DNA from 3 places in the Solibacillus cecembensis genome. Region 2 is predicted to be linked to each of the others. Evidence: riboswitches for the same ligand, from Rfam matches in the RefSeq annotation. Region 2 holds a riboswitch; each other region holds the start of a gene.

Region 1 (4,622 bases), on a different contig from region 2:
AGCACAAGCATTGCAAAAGATGAAACAGCAGCAGGCACAATTAGTAACAGAAAAGCAAATGAATGAAGAGTTAATGACAAAGTTAGATGCACTGCAAACACGCATAGAAAAAGGACGTACTTATGTAACGAATGTAAATACGCAATTAGCGCAGGAGCAAGGCAAGTTAGAGCAAAGTGAAAAGTCGATGCTTCCACAATTTACAACGGTGCAACAAGTGGACGCGGCATTGCAGGAAGAGCAATTGAAGTATGAATCGTTAAAAGGGGAAATCGACCGAGCTACGCAACATTTGCAGCAAGCACAATTAAATGAAAAAACGTGTGCGGTTAATTTTGAACATGCCAAACAGCGAGAAATGGACCAGTTGCAAGAGGAATCAAAAGCGAAATCAGATTATTTATTAGCGCTTGAAAATGCTAATTTTATAGATGAGGCAAGCTATAAAAAATCGATTTTAGTACTTGAAGTCCAGCAACAAATGCGTCAAGAAATTGAACAGTTCCGACAAAAGATGCATACAATTGCCGTACAAATTGCGGAGGACTCTGCTCAATTAGCAGGAAAAGAATCGGTCAATTTAACGGCATGGGAGCAGCAAATGAATGAGTTGAATGACCAGTTTGAGAAGCTATATGCCGATTTTAAACAGGCTGAATCTTATGTAGAGCAATGCCGATCAACGAAAATTCGATTGCAAAAAGTAGCAACAGAAATTGAGCAATTTAAAGGGAAGTTAATTCAAGTTGAGCAAATTTATGATGTCATACGTGGTCAAAATGAAGCAAAAATTTCATTTGAACGCTTTGCACAAATTGGCTATTTAGAAAAAGTGACACATGCGGCAAACGAGCGCTTACGTATTTTATCGAACGGTCAATATTTCCTGAAGTCTACAGGACGTAAAGAAGGAAATGCACAAAGTGGGTTAAGCATTGATGTGTTTGATAGTAATACAGGGCAAACGCGCGATGTGAAAACACTTTCAGGTGGGGAAAAGTTCAATGCTTCACTTGCTCTTGCGTTAGGAATGGCTGATGTCATTCAAAGTGTGCAAGGCAGTGTCCATATTGATACGATGTTTATTGATGAAGGCTTCGGTACATTAGATGAGGAATCGCTGAGAAAAGCGATTGATATTTTAATCGATTTGCAACAAACTGGGCGTTTAATTGGTGTCATTTCACATGTTGCAGAATTAAAAGCAGCAATGCCAGCCATATTACAAGTACAAAAGCTAAAAGAAGGCCATAGCCGTACGGAAATTATTATAAAATAAAAACATAAAAAAAACATTTTGATTGCGTGCAAAATGGTTTTTAATGCATATATAAATTGTATCCAGCAATTATTTTAACATTTTGGCATGCTTTGATTTTAATCGATTATCAATTAATTTTTTGACGATTGGATAAACGATTGGCGCATATTTGATTGCAGTTTTTATTACATTCTTTAGCTTCATACTAGAACACTCCTTTAACTTCTATCAATGCTTGTAAAATTAGTATACCCTTTTTCAAAACATTAACGCATTACTTTAATGGCTTGTACTAAATTCCAAATGGAGATGGTAAAAGAAAGAAGTAAGTATAAAATAAAGATAATAATCGGGACTAAAATGCTGCTATCATTAAAAGAAAAAGCATTTGATACGAAAAGTGATGATGAAACGAAGAATGCTAAAAATAAAATACCTAAAACGAACGGGACTAAATGTGAAATAAATGCACGTTTGGCATGAAAGCGAACAGCAGTATCCTTACTCACTATAAATATAAGTAGTGGGACAATGAATGGTGCAAAGAAGATGCTTAAATAGCCAATTGCACTCAAGCCTTTTGAATTATCCAAAATGGTCAACTCCTTTGCTTTTATATATGGGACAATAAATTAGGATATTGATAATATTACTACAATTGGATATAATTGAATAGTTAGAACAATTAAAAAGATGTAACCACAAGGGGTGCCAAATTTGTTGGCTGAGATTGTGCACGAAATGTACTGACTCTTTGAACCTGTAAGTTAATGCTTGCGTAGGGATGTGGATAGAAACCGACTAATAAACGATAGTCAGGCTCTGTCCTGATATCGTTTTTTTTCTATTCCTTCTCATTTTACATCGGAAAATGGAGGAGATTTGTTATGGACAAAAAGAAATTATTAATGATGGTGGAAATTGCAATCTTTGCTGCCATCGGGCTAGTACTAGACCAATATGCATTTAAGTTATGGGCACAAGGTGGATCCATCAGCTTTGTTATGCTACCTATCGTATTAATGGCAATTCGTTGGGGCTTAGCAGCGGGATTAGCAACAGGATTAATAATTGGGGTTTTACAAATGGTATTCGGTGCCTATATTTTACACTGGGTGCAGGCGCTTCTTGATTACGGCATTGCCTTTACAGCGGTTGGAGTAGCTGCTGTTGTACGTAAACCATTACTTGAAGCAACAAAAGCATTAAACAAAGCGAAAATGACGACTTATATTGTCATTGGAATTTTCATCGGTGGATTGTTACGATTCAGTGCCCACTTATTAGCAGGTGTTGTATTCTTTAAGGAATATGCTGGTGATGAAAATGTCTGGAAATATTCAATCCTTTATAATGCTTCGTACATGCTACCGGCGACGATTATAACAGCTGGTATAGCAGTATTATTATTCACATCTGCACCAAGATTATTAAAAACATTTAACTCGCTTCAGAACATGTCCTCTACTTCTAAAAGTGGAAGTTCAACGTCTGGCTGATGGGATAACGACAGCGAGACAACATCATGTCAGCTGAGACGCAATTGATAAATTAAATAATTAAGAATAGAGGAGTGTCTCGAATATGGGACACTCCTTTTATTAGAATCCATAATAGAAAGCTTCCAATAGCAGAAGGAATTCTTTAGTTCAGCTTTTTTAGTAATGAAATATAGCGACTCCGCAAGTTGTGGGATTTGAATACTTACAACTTTTTTAACTTGATTCAGCCGGGGCCAACACCGGCTAAATCAAGTTAAATCCCCCAGCGGATGGCACAGTTTTTTTTGAGCAAGCTCGAAAAAAAATCTGGACTTAATTATGCCATGGCGTAATTGATGTGTGATATAGTGTAGGGTAGATATTGATATGAGGAAGGAAGTTTAACATGATTGTTACAACTAAAGAAGAAATCCAAGCGTTTAAAAAGATTGGTCGCATTTGCGCGGAAATTCGTGAGGCAATGAAGCTTGCGACAGTTCCAGGTGTTACTACGAAGGAATTGGATGAGATTGCGGGTCGCATGTTTGCGGAAGCAGGAGCCATTTCAGGACCAAAAGGAGAATATGATTTCCCAGGATACACTTGTATTAGTGTCAATCATGAGGTAGCACATGGTATTCCAGGTTCAAAGCAAATCCAAGAAGGTGACATCGTGAATATTGATGTTTCAGGATCTTTAGACGGCTATTTTGCAGATACGGGGATTTCTTTCGTAGTTGGTGAAGGCTATGAGGATAAAGAAAAGTTATGTGCAGTAGCAAAATCAGCGCTTGAACGTGCGTTTACAAAAGTAAAAGCTGGTTCAAAATTAAACCAAATTGGTAAAGCGGTAGAGCGTGAAGCACGTGATCACGGTTTAACTGTTATTATGAATTTAACAGGTCACGGCTTAGGTAAATCTTTACATGAAGCACCGGATCATATTTTAAATTATTACGACGCATGGGATACGACAATTATGAAAGAGGGAATGGTACTTGCAGTAGAGCCATTCATCTCGGCAAAAGCTGAGCATATTGTAGAGTCAGGTGACGGCTGGACATTCGTAACACCAGATAAATCATTAGTTGCCCAAATTGAGCATTCAATTATTGTAACAAAAGATAAACCAATTATTTTAACAATGTTAGAAGATTAATAAAAATCGTAACGGCAATTTTAGCTGTTACGATTTTTTTGCAATTTATTATTTTATAGAAATTTCTAATCGGGAATTGCACATTGAAAATGCTAATAATTGAAAAGCTAAAAGCATAAATTGGTAAGAAGAATAATTATAAAAAATTTAAGGAATTAGAAGGTGAAAAAAGACCGATAATCAATGTATAGCAATTTTTTCCGATTTTCATTTATATAAAAAAAGCATAAGCATCCCCTTTTCATCAAAAAAATATGTGCAAAAAAGCACAAACGAACAAAAAATACCAAATTCAGATTATTTCAAGTAAACTAATAGTAGTTGAACTAGGGGAGGATGAAATGGATGAAGCAGTTAAAGAATTTAGATTTGTCATTAGAATTAGATAAAAAAATGTACAAGAAAAAGTTAAAAGTTCTACAATATGAAATGTTAAATGCCCAACAATTTTTATTTAATAATAAAATTGGATTAATTTTAGCATTTGAAGGGATGGACGCGGCTGGTAAGGGGGGCGCGATTAAACGTTTAACAGAGCGTATTGATCCGCGTGGTTTAGTTGTACACCCAATTTCAGCGCCACAGCCACATGAACATCGTTACCATTATATGCACCGATTTTGGCGTAAATTGCCACAACACGGTCAAATCGCAATTTTTGATCGCTCTTGGTATGGCCGCGTACTCGTGGAACGTATTGAAAATTTTGCGACAGAGCATG
Region 2 (4,622 bases):
CATCGTATAGAACGATTAGAATAATAGTTCAACTCATTACAGTAATAACGGACTTGTGCATATGATAACCATACACACAAGTTCCTTTCGTTTTCTCCTTACGCTTCTATTGTTTCATTCAGACATCCCGTGTCATTTGCTTCCCCTCTATCTCTCGCTGCAACTGTTGCGCAAATTCCTCAAAGGACATTGTTTTCAATCCAACTTGTTTATATGCTCTTACAGTCACTGTCCCGTTCTCAAGCTCTTGATCACCGAGTACAACAATATACGGTACCTTTTGCAGTTGTGCATCGCGGATTTTACGTCCGAGCTTTTCATTTCTGCCATCGATGGCAACACGGATATTTGCCTGACGAAGCTCACTAGCAACTTTTTGAACATAGGCTGTCTGTACATCCGAAACGCCAATAATTTGCACTTGCTTTGGAGCAAGCCATAATGGGAATGCTCCACCAAAATGCTCGATTAATATTCCTAAGAAGCGATCAATTGAACCAAATACAGCCCGGTGAATGACAACTGGACGTACCTTTTCGTTATCCTCATTCACATACGTTAAATCAAACTTCTCTGGTAGTTGGAAATCTAACTGTACCGTTGCACATTGATGACTTCGCTTAATGGCATCTTGTATATGAATATCGATTTTTGGTCCATAAAATGCCCCGTCACCCACATTAATTTTATAAGGGAAATTTAAACGATTTAACACATTTTCAAGCGCTTGTTCCGCCTTATCCCACAGCGAAAGTTCCCCCATATAGTCATCAGGTCGTGTCGATAATTCAATTTCATATTCAAATCCAAATACCTTATAAACACGGTCAATAATTTGTAAGGCTAATGTAATTTCATCCTCAATTTGCTCTGGCGTCACAAAAATATGAGCATCATCCTGACAAAATGTACGAACGCGTAGTAGCCCGTTTAATGCCCCACTAAATTCATGACGGTGCACCTGACCGAACTCAGTCATACGTATCGGTAAATCACGGTACGAATGTAAGTCGTTTTTATAAATAAGCATATGACCAGGACAGTTCATCGGCTTTAAAGCAAACTTTTGTTCATCTACTTGTGTGAAATACATATTTTCTTTGTAGTGCTGCCAATGTCCTGATTGCTCCCATAAACGTTGATTCATCATCAGCGGTGTACGCACTTCTTTATAATCATAGCTTGTTTGCAAACCACGTAAGAAATTTTCTAATTCATTTCGGATAATCTGACCATTTGCTAAATAAAATGGCATGCCTGGTGCTTCTTCCGAAAACATAAACAGTTCAAGCTCTTTTCCTAGTTTACGATGATTACGCTTTTCGGCTTCTTCCAAAAACACAAAGTATTCATCCATATCCTCTTTCGTTGCAAACGCCACCCCGTAAATCCGTTGTAGCATTTGGTTATTGCTATCACCACGCCAATACGCACCTGAAATGTTCATTAGTTTGAATTGCTGTAATTTATTTGTAGATGGCACATGTGGTCCTCTACATAAATCGATAAATTCCCCTTGCTCATAAATCGTTACAAGTTCTTCGGCAGGAATTGCTTCTAAAAGCTCAAGCTTTAAATAGTCATGCTCAAACATTTGACTCGCTTCTTCTCTCGTTACTTCCTTGCGAACAACTTGGAAGTTCTCGCTTACAATCTTTTTCATTTCACGTTCAATTACATCTAAATCTTCTGGCACTAACGTATGAGTCATTTCAATATCATAATAAAACCCGTTTTCAATTACTGGACCTACACCAAATTTTGCATCTGGATATAAACGTTTTACCGCTTGTGCTAACAAATGCGCTGTTGAATGACGGATTACCTCTAAGCCCTCTTTTGACGCAACATCATATAGAGAAATTTCAGCATCCACTAGAATTGGTCGTGTCAAATCAGTTGTTGTCGTATTTACACTACCTACAATTGATTTTTTTGCTAAGCTAGGACTAATCGACTTGGCAATTTCGGTTAGCGTAACACCTTTAGCAAAACGTTTTTGTTCGCCATTTGGAAATTGAATTGTAACTTCTTGATTTGACATACTACCACTCCTTTTCTTTTTTTGGTAAATAAAAAAAACACATATTCGTCCACAAAGGGACGAGTATGTGTTTGAATACCCGTGGTTCCACCCAAATTCCTACTGTACTGTTGCATCAGTAGCTCATTGATACAGATAACGCCTGTATACGTCACTAGTTTCCTAGCACAGCTCCAAGGGAGTAAATCGAATTGTCCAATCAGGAATCTTTCAGCCGGTGATTTCCCTCTCTTTTGATCTTCACTAAAACGATTCATATCCTTATCATTGCTTTTTAAATTGAAATTAGTATTTAATCTAACCTATGCCCAAAATATTGTCAATGACTGTTTTTTTAGAATAAATAGAATATACAACCTGTAATCGTTGCTATGCTTAATTTTACTTGGTTCATAAATTTCCTTACAATAGTGCCCACATATCTCGTAAAATCCCCATACGAATGGAATATTATTTGTGCACTCTGTGCAAAACACAACACGCACGATATTCTTTGTAAATTCCCAATACTTTAACATATCAACCATGGACGAAAGTATGAAATAATAAAACTTCATTTACAATGATAATATTGGTAGGTTATACTGATGGCACATTAAAAAAACTACATACCGTTTTCTGCACTAGGGGTGCCCACTTTGGCTGAGATGCGAGCTTTTGCTCCGATCCCTTATAACTCGATCAGGATAATACCTGCGTGAGGAAGTGCGGTGACTTTCCTATTTTTTCATTTTGGATAAGTGGCTGCATCTTCACGGATGTGGTCTTTTTTTATGAAAATTTTTCGGGAGGTTTTTAATATGCAATGCGGTTTAAGCCCTATCGTTGGATTTCGTTTTTCTCTTCATCCAATGACCAATGATTTTATTTCGGTAATTAAAGGTGCACTTCTAGAAACAGATACATCAAATGTGTGGATGCATACGGATGACGTATCTACTGTTATTCGTGGAAAACAGGTGCATGTATTTAATGTGGCAAAAGCCATCACTTTACATGCTGCTAAAACGGGAGAGCATATTGCATTATCTGGTACTTTTTCTGCTGGTTGTCCAGGTGACTCTGCAGGAGATGTATTTTTGGATAAAGGAGATGAAGTAGCAAATACAGATACTACGAAACAATATGTTTCTTCTCAATTTGCTCTTTATCCGATGAATAATCCTGATTATATGAATGTTATTTACAGAGAAATAGATCGTGCAAAAACGCATGGTGTTTTCAATGAGTCGATGCATTATGCAAGTGGTATTCACGGAGATATACATGATGTATTTGAATTTTACGAAGAATCTTTCACACATGCACGATCAGAAGAACATAAACATCTTGTCATGACGGTTTCAATGAGTATTAATAGCCCTTCTCACGGAGGTTTTTAATATGTTGAAATCTTGGAAGCTAAAAGAGATTGTACTTATGTCTTTATTTTCTGTTGTGTTTGGTATTGTCTATTTACTATTTCTACATGCAGGAAATATTTGGGCAGGGTTTATTGGTCCTATTGCGTATGAATGGATCTTCGGCATTTGGTTTATCGTATCGATTATTTGCATGTATATTATTCGTAAACCTGGAGCAGCAGTCATTTCTGAAACAATCGCAGCAGCAATAGAGGTTTTATTGGGTAATGCCATTGGTCCACGTTTAATTCTTACAGGTCTTATTCAAGGATTGGGAGCAGAAGCAGTTTTTGCCGCAACACGCTACAAACGCTTTGACTTGTGGGTATTAATGTTAGCTGGTGTTGGCTCAGCCGTTTTCAGCTTTGTATATGGATACTTTTTAGGGGGCTTTGCCGTGTACAGCACAGGTTACGTAGCATTAATGTTAGGACTTCGCATATTAAGTGGTGCTCTAATTGCCGGTGTCGGTGGAAAAGCTTTATCAGACGGATTACTCGCTACTGGTTCACTCCGCGGATATGCCATTTCACGATCAAAAAAAGGTGAATCACATGCCTAATGTTATCTGCTTTAACAATGTAACGTTCTCTTATCCCGACGAAGAACAGTCAATACTCAAGAATCTTTCATTGTCCATCCGCCGCGGGGAGCGTGTTGTCATTACAGGTCCTAGCGGGTGTGGAAAAACAACATTACTGTATTTATGTAATAGACTTTTTCCAGACAATTGTGATGGCATATTAACCGGTTCATTGGAGTTGTTCGGGAAAGACAGTTTTTCTTATATCCCTGGGGAGATAAATCACCGGATAGCAACTGTTTTCCAAGATCCCGATGCTCAGTTTTGCATGCAAACGGTAGAAGAAGAACTTGCATTTACACTGGAAAACTTACATTTACCACGAGAAGAAATGGAATTTCGTATTTATGAGGTGTTGCATTTGACGGGCTTAAGTGAGTTTCGTCATGCAATTATTCAAAAGCTTTCTGGTGGGCAAAAGCAGCGAATTGCTACTGCTTGTGCACTTATTATGGAGCCTGAAGTTTTGTTGTTAGACGAACCGATTGCCCACTTAGACCCTTACACTGCAATAAAATATGTGGAATGGTTGGATCAGCTTCAGATAAAACGAAAAATAACAATCATTGCAATTGAGCATCGGTTAGATCTA
Region 3 (4,622 bases), on a different contig from region 2:
TCATCACTGGATCAACGACGAGCTGTACGTCCACTTGCTGTAAAACCTCCGCAACGGCGTTAATAATATCCGTTGAAAATAACATCCCCGTTTTCATAGCAGTTACAGACAAATCTGCCAATACCACCTCCATTTGAGCTTGAATAAAGTCAGGCGTCGCTGGGAAAATACTCGACACACCTAATGTATTTTGAGCCGTTAAAGCCGTAATGACCGTCGTCCCGTAAACACCAAGTTCCTGAAACGTTTTTAAATCTGCCTGTATACCTGCCCCACCACTACTATCTGAACCTGCAATCGTCATAACAATATTCATAGTTGCTCCTTCAAGGCGTATTTTTCAAGACCATTTAAAACATTCACTTGTACGGAACCGATATACTGCGCTTCACTACTACCTTCTGCCGCAATTTGTTTATATTGTTGTAAAACTTGCTGTAAAATTATTATTTGATTACCTTCAACACTTAGTGCCGCACTGCAAATAGCACTTAGTAAACAGCCAGAACCTGTAATTTGCGTGATTCGTGCATCGCCACCAGTAATTTGCTCCACTACATGGCCATCCGTTACAACATCCGTTTCTCCCGTTACAATAACGATTGTCTGCCATTTTTTCGCTACTTGCTTCGCGACTGCAACTGTATCCATGTCACCTGATCCACTGTCGACACCTTTTGATTGCCACTGGACACCCGCAATTGCTGCAAGTTCACCCACATTACAGCGAATGGCGTCAAAATGGATTTGCTCAAGCAATTGTTGAACGATCTTTTTTCGGAATACCGTAGCACCAACCCCTACCGGATCAAGTACAATCGGAACATTTAATTCATTCGCCCTTTTTCCAGCAATCAACATCGCCTCAAACGTCCATGAATTGATTGTCCCAATATTAATTAACAGTGCATCTGCCATTGCGACCATTTCTGTCACTTCATCCTTGTCATCTGCCATGACAGGAGATGCGCCGATTGCCAGCAAGCCATTTGCAGTAAAATTAGCAACTACATAATTCGTTATACAATGAACGAGCGGTTTTTTCAGATGAATTTTATGCAAAGTCATATTGCGCGACCTCATTTTCCCAGTTTTCTAATGTCCAAGGCATTTCCCAAAACTTCCATTCGTAATAACAGCTTTTGACGAAATGCGCTTTAAAAATAGCAGTTTTATCAGGTTGTTCTTTGACATAGCGATTCATCAGCGCTTTTTGGTAATCAATTGTCGCTTTAAAATCGTCCGCGCTATACATCGCTATCCAATCCTCATATAGCTTAACACCTGGTTTTGCCTCTTTATATTTTTCACCGATTTCCTGATATAACCACGGACATGGGAACATCGCCGCAAAAGCTTCGGCAACATTACCATTATGTGCAGCATTGTACATATGACTTACATAATTATAAGCAGCAGGTGCCGGCTCAAACGCTTGGAGCTCCTCTTCCGAAACACCCAGTTCTGCAAAAACGGTGCGGTGCAATTCAAGCTCTGCTTCGTTAATAAAGCGTGCATTATCCAGATAATACGTAATATCATCATGATGATCCGCTTTAGAAGCTGCAATCGCTAGCACTTTTGTGTAATGCTTTAAATAATAAGCGTCTTGCATCATATAATATTTGAATTTTTCAATTGGGAGCGTGCCATCAACAAGTCCCTTTACAAATGGGTGCTCAAAGCTTCCTTCCCAGTATAAATCTGTTTCTTTTCTTACCTCATCACAAAATGTCATCATTGTTCCTCCTTGTGGTAGGCTTAAGAACAAAAAAAACGCTTCTATTTGCGTATAGCAAAGAAGCGTCTTACTCATTGCTCCCTACGCCAGTATTAACTGAACAGGTTCTAAGGGTCAGGTTTTAACCTTCTCAACGCATATGCGTCCCCCCGCTATTAGAATATTTACTTGGAAAAAAACAAAAAGCCCCCATAAAGGAGAGCTCACGTACAAAAATGCGAAATAGACGAATCGCTATGTACTTTGCTCCCTACGCCAGTGTTAACTGAACAGGTTCCAAGGGTCAGGTTTTAGCCTTCTCAACGCATATAGCGTCCCCCCGCAAATATTTTAATTACTTTTATGCTATCATTATTCCCATTGAATTGCCAATAGTTTTTATTTAACTTTTGACAAATAGCAATAAATTTCCTGATAGTTATGAATCAGTCGGATAACGAAATGGTTATGTTATAGGAATAGGTTGATTTAGAACGTTAAAGATTCTGCTGTATATGCAAGATATTATACAAAGTTTGATACAGTGCAATTTCTTTTAAATAACATTGAAAACCTTGTTGTTTCTCTGTTTAAACAATTGTGCATAAATAGGTGTATATGAATGAAATACTGAAAAACACCTAAAACATTGGTGTGACGACATTTCAGGTGTTCTATTTTATCCCCAAACTTCGATTTGGGAACGTTATTTTGCATGGCTATGTATACCGTAAGTAATACTGAATAGTGTATGAACTTTCTACTTTTTCTGAGCTATTTCTTTGAGTAAAGAAATTATCTCTTTATCTCGTTTACTATTTTCTCTCATTTTCGCATCAATAGATAAACAAGAAATTGCAATAATAACAACCCCAAGTGTAATAATAAATTCCAATGTCTTTAACCCTCATCTCTATTTTTAAAAATATAATTAACTCATTTTACCCTTTAAAATGAGTTCTCGCAGCGTTTCAGAGCGTTATTTTTTAATAAAAACAGCGACAAACACTGATTTAACAGTGCCTGTCGCTGTTTGAAATGTTACCAAGCTTCCATTTGGGAACGTTTTCGCCTGATTGCAGAATACTCTAAACCAGTTTGTTTTCCTTTTTTCTCACAAAAATTGCCACAATGAATAAAATAATTGCATTAGCAATCAAAAGTCCACCAAAAGTAAGCCCCGCCACAGCAGCTGCAAATCCATCTCCAACATTACGACTAACGTTATTCATTGTCAGAACTAGAACTATTGGAGAAGAAATAATAAAAATAACACCCGCCATCATCCATACCAACCAATTCAATAATCTTGATAAAAAGATAACAAATACATTAAGGGTAAAGAGAACTAAAAGGAATATAACCAAAGAATTCATAAAACCCCTCCTTAGTAATGCCACATAATGACCCATTTGCGGAACAACTTAATACATTGTAATTTTACTTTATTATTACGAAACACTCTTAAGTATAACATTAGTTCCCAAAGCGTCGTTGGGGGCTTTTCTTAACTTGACGTTGTAAAAGCACTGTTCAACTAAATCCCCCGTAAGTGAATGAAGGAATACTTAACAACTTTATTATCTTTACACAATAGACATCGTTCTTTTGAATAACTAAAAAACAGGGAATTATTCCATCGTATAACTCAAATGTAATAACACATCCTTAATTTAGAAAGGTGGAGAAAATAGAACGTGTTAAAAAACTTTTATGCAGATTTGCATATACACATCGGTCGCACGTTTAATGGACGCGCAGTAAAAATTACGGGTAGTAAAAACTTAACTTTGGCGAATATTTTACAAACGGCCAGTTCACAAAAAGGGCTCGATTTAATTGGGATTATCGACTGTCATTCACCAGGGGTATTAGAGGAATTGGAGCACTTAATAGCAGAAGGTTCACTTGTACCACTTGCTGAAGGGGGACTGCGATATGACAATACAACACTCATTTTAGGTTCTGAAATTGAAATTTATGATACAAATTGCCACGGACCGATTCATGTACTCGCTTTTTTCCCAACCATTATGCTCATGAAGGAATTTTCAGATTGGATGAGTCAACATGTAACGAATATAAACCTGAGCTCACAGCGTATTTACTGTGACGCAAAAACATTGCAAAACAATGTCACTGAACTCGGTGGCCTGTTTATCCCAGCGCATGTTTTTACGCCGTTTAAAAGTTTATATGGAAAAGGTGTGCTGCAAAGCTTAACAGAAGTATTTGATCCGACGATGATTGATGCAATTGAACTGGGTCTTAGCTCTGATACCGAGATGGTCAGTAAAATAAAAGAGCTTGAACACTATACATTTGTCACCAATTCCGATGCTCACTCTCTCGGAAAAATGGCGCGGGAATATCAAACATTGTATGTAGAGGATGCTAATTTTGTAGAGTTGAAAAAGGCATTGCACAATATAGAGAATCGAACTGTGAGCGCAAATTATGGGTTACATCCGTTACTCGGGAAATATCATCAAACGGTATGTGCCAAGTGTGGACATCATGTGCAGGAGGATGCTGAGCAATGTCCTGAATGCGACAGTAAACAAATTATCAAAGGTGTGGCAACGCGCATACAGGAACTTTCCTCTGATGATCATGTAACAGAACGAAAAAGACCGCCCTACGTCCATCAAGTACCATTAGATTTCATTCCAGGAATCGGTCCAAAAGTGATGCAAAAGCTACTCACCGCATTTGGTACCGAGATGGATATTATACATCGCACAACCGTTCAACAATTAGCGACGGTCGTCCCGCAAAGAATTGCCGAAAGAATTGATTTAGCGAGAACAGGTCAATTACAATTCGCGGTTGGTGGTGGCGGGGTTTATGGGAAGGTTCAATTCGAATGACTGAATTGAACCTTTCTTTTTTCATTAATATC

Evidence for each region. Region 2 has a riboswitch for thiamine pyrophosphate ahead of ACQKIH_RS05205 (YkoF family thiamine/hydroxymethylpyrimidine-binding protein). Riboswitches for the same ligand answer to the same signal wherever they lie in the genome.
Region 1: it holds a riboswitch for thiamine pyrophosphate, as region 2 does, so the genes downstream of both, thiT (energy-coupled thiamine transporter ThiT) here and ACQKIH_RS05205 (YkoF family thiamine/hydroxymethylpyrimidine-binding protein) in region 2, are expected to answer to the same signal.
Region 3: it holds a riboswitch for thiamine pyrophosphate, as region 2 does, so the genes downstream of both, tenA (thiaminase II) here and ACQKIH_RS05205 (YkoF family thiamine/hydroxymethylpyrimidine-binding protein) in region 2, are expected to answer to the same signal.

The regions. Positions count from the first base shown of each region.
Region 1 covers NZ_JBNNMF010000011.1:103,628-108,249, forward strand. Annotated here, with positions in the region: gene ACQKIH_RS11550 (AAA family ATPase) at 1-1,279, shown strand, start outside; gene ACQKIH_RS11555 (hypothetical protein) at 1,349-1,465, opposite strand; gene ACQKIH_RS11560 (magnetosome magnetite crystal formation protein family) at 1,528-1,854, opposite strand; TPP riboswitch at 1,956-2,063, shown strand; gene thiT (energy-coupled thiamine transporter ThiT) at 2,149-2,760, shown strand; gene map (type I methionyl aminopeptidase) at 3,149-3,901, shown strand; gene ACQKIH_RS11575 (polyphosphate kinase 2 family protein) at 4,247-4,622, shown strand, end outside.
Region 2 covers NZ_JBNNMF010000004.1:93,488-98,109, forward strand. Annotated here, with positions in the region: gene thrS (threonine--tRNA ligase) at 119-2,044, opposite strand; TPP riboswitch at 2,660-2,765, shown strand; gene ACQKIH_RS05205 (YkoF family thiamine/hydroxymethylpyrimidine-binding protein) at 2,845-3,426, shown strand; gene ACQKIH_RS05210 (ECF transporter S component) at 3,428-4,009, shown strand; gene ACQKIH_RS05215 (ABC transporter ATP-binding protein) at 4,002-4,622, shown strand, end outside.
Region 3 covers NZ_JBNNMF010000001.1:354,305-358,926, forward strand. Annotated here, with positions in the region: gene thiD (bifunctional hydroxymethylpyrimidine kinase/phosphomethylpyrimidine kinase) at 1-316, opposite strand, end outside; gene thiM (hydroxyethylthiazole kinase) at 313-1,068, opposite strand; gene tenA (thiaminase II) at 1,055-1,738, opposite strand; TPP riboswitch at 1,803-1,902, opposite strand; TPP riboswitch at 1,972-2,072, opposite strand; gene ACQKIH_RS01870 (hypothetical protein) at 2,481-2,615, opposite strand; gene ACQKIH_RS01875 (hypothetical protein) at 2,809-3,096, opposite strand; gene ACQKIH_RS01880 (endonuclease Q family protein) at 3,418-4,590, shown strand.